3 regions of the Syntrophomonas sp. UBA5494 genome follow, and region 2 is predicted to be linked to each of the others. Evidence: riboswitches for the same ligand, from Rfam matches in the RefSeq annotation. Region 2 holds a riboswitch; each other region holds the start of a gene.
What was found. Region 2 has a riboswitch for molybdenum cofactor ahead of fdhF (formate dehydrogenase subunit alpha). Riboswitches for the same ligand answer to the same signal wherever they lie in the genome.
Positions count from the first base shown of each region.

Region 1: linked by a shared signal. The riboswitch ahead of hypA (hydrogenase maturation nickel metallochaperone HypA) and the one ahead of fdhF (formate dehydrogenase subunit alpha) in region 2 are both predicted to bind molybdenum cofactor.
Region 3: linked by a shared signal. The riboswitch ahead of B3W37_RS07905 (S-layer homology domain-containing protein) and the one ahead of fdhF (formate dehydrogenase subunit alpha) in region 2 are both predicted to bind molybdenum cofactor.

Region 1 covers NZ_DIPG01000147.1:10,286-12,488, reverse strand. The annotation lists gene B3W37_RS16480 (hydrogenase small subunit) at 1-271, opposite strand, end outside; gene hypB (hydrogenase nickel incorporation protein HypB) at 356-1,015, opposite strand; gene hypA (hydrogenase maturation nickel metallochaperone HypA) at 1,022-1,366, opposite strand; molybdenum cofactor riboswitch at 1,485-1,608, opposite strand; gene B3W37_RS16465 (CooT family nickel-binding protein) at 1,919-2,203, opposite strand, start outside.
Region 2 covers NZ_DIPG01000135.1:16,250-18,452, reverse strand. The annotation lists gene B3W37_RS15345 (glycosyltransferase family 4 protein) at 1-418, shown strand, start outside; molybdenum cofactor riboswitch at 970-1,106, shown strand; gene fdhF (formate dehydrogenase subunit alpha) at 1,314-2,203, shown strand, end outside.
Region 3 covers NZ_DIPG01000069.1:1,338-3,540, forward strand. The annotation lists gene B3W37_RS07900 (alcohol dehydrogenase) at 1-513, shown strand, start outside; molybdenum cofactor riboswitch at 782-900, shown strand; gene B3W37_RS07905 (S-layer homology domain-containing protein) at 1,229-2,203, shown strand, end outside.

The DNA.
Region 1 (2,203 bases), on a different contig from region 2:
CCATGGCCAAATCCCCAGCGGCCCCGGATATATTGGGATGATAACGTAAGCTGATAACCTCTAATAAAACCTTTTGTATGTCAGGATGTACGGTGTTGAGTAAAGATACTGAGCATCCGGTACAGCCGGCCCCTTGCAGCCAGATTACCGGGGGCGCACCTGCTTCAGCCGCCTCGGTAAGTAGTGGTGCCAGCAATGGCGTCATTGATATCGCTGCCGCACTTCCGGCACAAAGACGTATAAAATCACGTCTGCTTAGTTTGGTAGGCATTTACCTATTCCCCCCGAAACAAATTTTGTGAATAAGCTGCCATATAATCCCAATCACTATTTTTCTCTCTAATCTAGCTTGGCTTTAAAAGTGCTGCTTTCCCACCTCCTCTAACAACCATTGGTTCCATTGATCTATTCCTTCACCAGTGCGACCTGAAACTCGAAAAACTTTAACCATAGGATTTACCAGTTGCAGGTCCCTGCTGAAAGCATCCATGTCAAAATCTGTATATGGCAAAAGGTCTATTTTATTGAGTACCACTGCCCTGGCCTGGTTGAAAACCAGGGGATATTTTAATACTTTGTCATGACCCTCGGTGGTACTCAAAACCACGACCTTAAAATGTTCGCCCAGGTCAAACTCGGCCGGGCATACCAGATTGCCTACATTTTCTATAAATAACAGTTGGATGGGATGATGGGCCAGGCGGCGCCAGGCCTTTTCCACCATGCTTGCATCCAGATGGCAGGTACCCTCGGTATTGATCTGCACCACTTCCACGCCCTTGTTTTCAATGCGCATGGCATCCTGATCAGTGTACAGATCGCCTTCGATTACGCCCAGCCTGATGCGCCCTTTGATACCTTCAATGGTTTTTTCCAACAGGGTGGTCTTTCCCGAACCGGGCGAACTCATCAAATTGACCACCAACATTCCGGCCTCTTTGAAGATGCGGCGGTTCTTTGCGGCCAGCATATCATTAGCTCCCAAAATATTGGTTTCCATACGAATTTGAGCCATTTCTCATTAATCCCCTTCGTAGAATTCGATAAATAATTCCCGTCCGGTAAGCATCTGAGTGTCACTGCTCCCGCAGTAAGGGCAGAAAAGCCGGGACGGCATCTCAGCAACGTATTGTTGCTGACATTGCTGGCACTGACAACAGATCTCCCTTTCTTCGATCAGCAATTCCGCATCTTTAAACAGCTCTTCTTGAGCCAGGGTTTCAAAAGCGAAGCTGAGGCTATGCGGCAGGGCCATGGAAAGCTTGCCGACAACCAGTTTGATACGGCTTATTTGTGTGATCTGGTTTTTGTCTGCGCTGTTGCGGATCAAATCCATCATCCCCGCTATTAAAGACAATTCGTGCATATGTGCTCCTTCAGGCCGATTACGATTACACGAAAAAAACAACTAAAAACCCGGACTCGTAGAGAGGCCGGGTAATTAAACACAAAAAGCTAAGCAGGCGCATTATAGCGCTAACGTCTGCCGTACCAAGACATCTCCTACTCACAATACGGGAAGGCATAATCGTTTCCAATTATACCCCGGCCAATTAACCATAGCTTTGCGAAAGCCTTAGGTCTGTTGGCTTGGAGAATTATTTAATTGTAATTCATAAAATGATGTTAACTATCTATTCTAATTCATCTATTCTAATTTATATATTCTACCTGCTAAATATTTTTCCTGCAATAGAGCGTTGCAATTTAATAACAAAGGTTTCGGTTGCATTCAGGCAAGTAAATCAGTTGTAAACCTTGGCTGCGGGTGTAAAGATGGACATGGGAAACACCTCGCCCAGTCAAAATAAAACCATGAAGCGTTTCGGTTTCATCCCGTTACAACTTCATGGTTTTTTAATGACTTTAATCTGATAAGACTATTTCCAGTATCTCCCCTTAACGAGGAAAATTAAATTTAAACACCTTTGACCAGGGTAAAAGTGCTTATTATGCCATCATGTTCAGCGGAAAAAAGATAGTGCCCTCGTGCTGATAAAAAGAATTTGGCCTGACCTAGATGGTCTGTCTTTTGCCGCCTCGGGTATTCCCGACCACCGGCGCCGGCATAGGTGGCCTTTATTTCAACACCCGCCAGAGGCTGGCCATTTGTTGATAACTGCACCTCATAATATTCGCCGATGCGGGCATGGCTGTATCCGCTGGGTACGATCTCCACAGGCAGACCTACGGCCTCAATGTG
Region 2 (2,203 bases):
CAGTATCGACCCCGAACAGTATGCGCAGCGGAATAATATCAAAAAATTGATTATGACCGGTTATGTATCAGATGAGCACAGAAATTATCTATACCGAAATGCCGCTCTTTTTATCTCACCTTCACTGCATGAAGGTTTCGGCATGACCCCGGTTGAAGCGGCGTTATGCGAAGTGCCGGTATTGACCACCCGCGAGACCAGCATCCCGGAAATCACCAGAAATCTGGTGAATTATTATGAACCTGCCCGGGACCACCAGGTCTTGGCCGAAAGAATACTTCATCTTCTCAAGAATCGTCCGCCCCAAAGCGAACTGCACCGTATCAAAAACACCCTGGCTCAGGAATATGATCCGCAGAGAATAGCAGCCCAATATTATGATGTTTTCCAGATGATGGTCAGCTCGGATTCACGCTGAGGGAAACGGGATTGATCATGATTTCGAAATCATGCGGTTTATATATTATTTATAGGAATATATTGAATTACAAGAAGGAATATCTTATAGACTGTCGAACTAGATAAGTGAATACGTCTGTGTATTTTGAAGACAGTTTTTAATGTCGGATAAGAACAAAATTCTTTTGTTGATAGGCTGAACTGTTTTTAAAATATTGGCGTCACAAGTGCAGCATAAAAGGAGGTGAGAAAGTGCTTTCAATGGCAGGGTTTATGCCAACCATCAAGTGTTGCGGGTGAGCAATCGCCCATGAGCCGGTGGTTCATCGTGTTTCAAAACACAATAGCGCAACTGGAGAATTGAATTCATGGAAGCCTTTCTTAACTGCTTCTGGCTGCCGACATACGACCCACGCCAATGCCTGCAACCAGCCTGGTTAAAGGTATATCTTGCTTCAGATAAGCCTTTCACGAAGCTTTTCTCCTCTCTCAGTTCATTGTACAAGCGATGTGTGCTTTTGCCCTGCGAACTTGCGTGTCCATTATATTCATGTTGAAAATTTGATATTTTTCAAAGCGTAGCTCCAAAGCGACTTCTCCTAAAGCTTCGGCCATGGGGATTTAGCCGACTTGGTTATATACCAGTACGGTAAATCTGGAAACGGGTTTGCCTCCCTTATTTGGAAAGGAGTCACTGGCCGAGAAATCTATTTGCGCTGCCCTGGTTTTGCTGAGCAGAACATTGGGTGTTGATGTGCAATGGGCGCCTTGAGGCGTTTCTGGACAGGGGAAGGAGCGTGCATTTGAATGCAAGTCATTGACAGGATTATCCATGGCAATGAAGGCCCTCCTTCTATTCAGATAGGAGGTTTTTTATTTGCTTATCCCTGGAATTATTGAAAGGAGTGATGGTAGTGGAACTCATTAAACTGATCATCAATGGGAAGGAGGTTGAAGCCCCGGCGGGGAGCACAATACTCCAGGCTGCTGAAAATGCTGGCATTCCTATTCCCAGGTTGTGCTATGATCCGGATCTGAGTCCTTTGGGAGCATGCCGCTTATGCGTAGTGGAAATAGAAGGTAACCGCCTGCTGCCCGCTTCATGTGTAACACCGGTATCACCCGGAATGATCGTGCACACTGATTCGCCTGCCGTCGTCGAGGCGCGCAAAACCATCCTGGAACTGCTCATCGCCAATCATCCCCTGGATTGCATGACCTGCGACAAGTTGGGTGCTTGTAAGCTGGCTGATTATTGCTACCAGTACGGCGTGAAAGAAAGTGCTTTCCAAGGGGAGAAACACAGCTATGCCATAGACGAAAGCAATCCCTTCATTATCCGGGATTTGAACAAATGTATTCTGTGCGGCGCCTGTGTAAGAGCCTGTGAAGAAATGACCGGCAAGGACAACCTGTCTTATCTGCATCGCGGCTTCCACCGTAAAGCCACCACCGCCGGGGATGTTCCTTACATTGATTCGGATTGCGTTTTCTGCGGGCAGTGCGTGGCGGTATGCCCCACCGGGGCACTGACCGAAAAGTCCATGGCCGGAAAGGCCCGCCGCTGGGATCTGGAACGGGTCACAACCACCTGCCCCTTCTGCGGCACCGGCTGCAATTTCGACCTGGCAGTAAACCAGGGCAAAGTGATCGGCGTGCTCTCCAATCCAGATGCTCCGGTAAATGGTCGCAGCTTGTGTGTAAAAGGACGTTTTGGCTGGGATTTCATTTACAATGAAAAGCGCCTTAAAACTCCGCTGATCAAGCGCAATGGTAAATTCGAGGAGGCTTCCTGGGACGAAGC
Region 3 (2,203 bases), on a different contig from region 2:
GGAATGTGCGCTATGACCACCGCCCGGCTGTGGGGGCCTTCCAAGATAGTGGCTGTCGACATCAATCAGGAACGTTTGGATTGGGCAGTGAAGAACGGTATCGCTGACGTTGGAGTCAATCCCCTCAACGGGGATGCCGGCGATGCTATCAGAGAAATGACTGAAGGACGCGGCGCTGACGCTACTATCGAAGCCAATGGTTTCAAACCCACTTTCGATATGGCCATCGATGCTGTCAGACCCGGTGGAACAGTATCTCTGATCGGCGTATTTGAAAAACCCCAGGAACTGGCCATGAACACCTTGTGGATCAAGAACATCAGAATCAGCATGGGTCTGGTCAACGCCAATCGCATTCCAGAACTGATCAAGTTGATCAAGGCCGGTAAGATCAGCACCAGCTTCCTGTGCACCCATCGCGCTCCATTAAATGATATTGTTAAAGGCTATGATATCTTTGGCGGCAAGAAAGATGGCTGTCTGAAGTGGATAGTAACTCCTTACCAGAAATAGAAACCAGAAATTATTTGTCTCCTGGCAAAACAGGATTCATGTTCAAGCCAAAAGGCGCCTCTTTTATGAGGCGCTTTTTGGTGTTTGGCCAGGATGTCTGCTGAGCTGGTGAAAGAAACCTTATCACCAAGCCAGCAGGAGTATGAGCCGGGGGCCAGACCGGACTGGAAAGCTCGACTACTATGTAGATAAATGTTAAATTATGCAGGAAAATTAAAGTCTAAATAGAATGATTTAAACAAAAGAAATATTATCCAAACAGTTTATACAGAATCTAAAACTCCGAGCTTATTTGCCTAAATCAGTGGGAAATGGTGAATAAGCCGACAGGGTAGAACGGGAAACGGTTCTGCCTCCCTTCTGGAAAGGAGTACTATAAGCTATATGGTTGCGAGAAAACTGTCATTGGTTTTCTGCTATTAGTAGCTTTTAGATAAAACCTCCTGTCCGTGCAGGGGGTTTTTGTTTATTGAGCATAAAATTATTCATTATTTGCCTTCAATTTTCTATACGTGAATGGGGGTTATTGAAATATTGAATTTAATATGGATTTTTATTGTTACTCAGTATGACGGATGCTGATATTTAGGCCGGGTATTGGTAATAGAGCGGTTTTTCATAGAAAGGGAGTGAAGGATTATTAATGAATACGGTAAATAAAAGACGTAAATTTCATCTTTTCTTTATTTTAATAGGGTTTTTAATTGTTGGTTTGGTGAGTTTACTAGCACCTAATCCCGCTTATGCCGCCGGTGGCGACGTTACCATATCGGGGCCAGGGCTTGACGGTCCGGGAATTACCATTACCCAGAGTCAGCTCCGGGGCCTAGAACCACTAGCTGGTGACTATTATTTGGAACAGCAGGATGTTATTTACAGCACTATTAACACCTGGCCAACCAAGAGCTGGTACAGAGGTCAAGGTGTATTATTGGAAGAGTTGCTTGAGGTGGCCGGCGGGCTAAATGACGAGGCCACTCAAATTAGATTTGAGTCCAGCGACGATTTTAAAGCCACCTTTACCTTACAGGAACTACGTGAACCCAGGTATCGGTTCCCTAATTTCATGGATACCGGCCTGCCTGGCCATCTCATTGGTGACGCTTCAGATGCTGTGCCAGTACCAACTATCATCGCCCACCAGAGTTTTTCCGCTCAGTCTTATAATGATATTTTGGATTCGGGAAATTTCAGCCGTATCGATGCGAATCACCTGTTGTACGGGCAGCGGGCGGTAACCCAGCAAACCAATGCCAGATTTGCTAAATATGTAATAAAAATCGAAGTGCTTACCGGTCCCGTATCTCAATGGAATGTTCCCACTGCATCGGTAGAGCCAGGGGAGGTGCCGGTAGGTGAACTGGTGAGATTGAACAGCCAGTTTAATGATGAGGACAAGGTTCATTATACTTTGGACGGCAGTGACCCAACCATAGATAGCCCTATGTATAACTGGATTGCCAGCCGCTGGTGGTCATCGAGAGCGGATGATTTAGATGAAATAAACCGTCCCATTGAAATAACAGAAGATACTACAATTAAGGCCATTGTAATCGGTCCTGGCAGAGAAGACAGTGATATCGTTGCTTTTACGTATTATGTACCCCTTACAATTAGTAATGACAACCCGGCTAATGCTGTCTTAAATGAAGAATACGAAGGTCATACTTTCAAGGCAGTAGGGGGGATA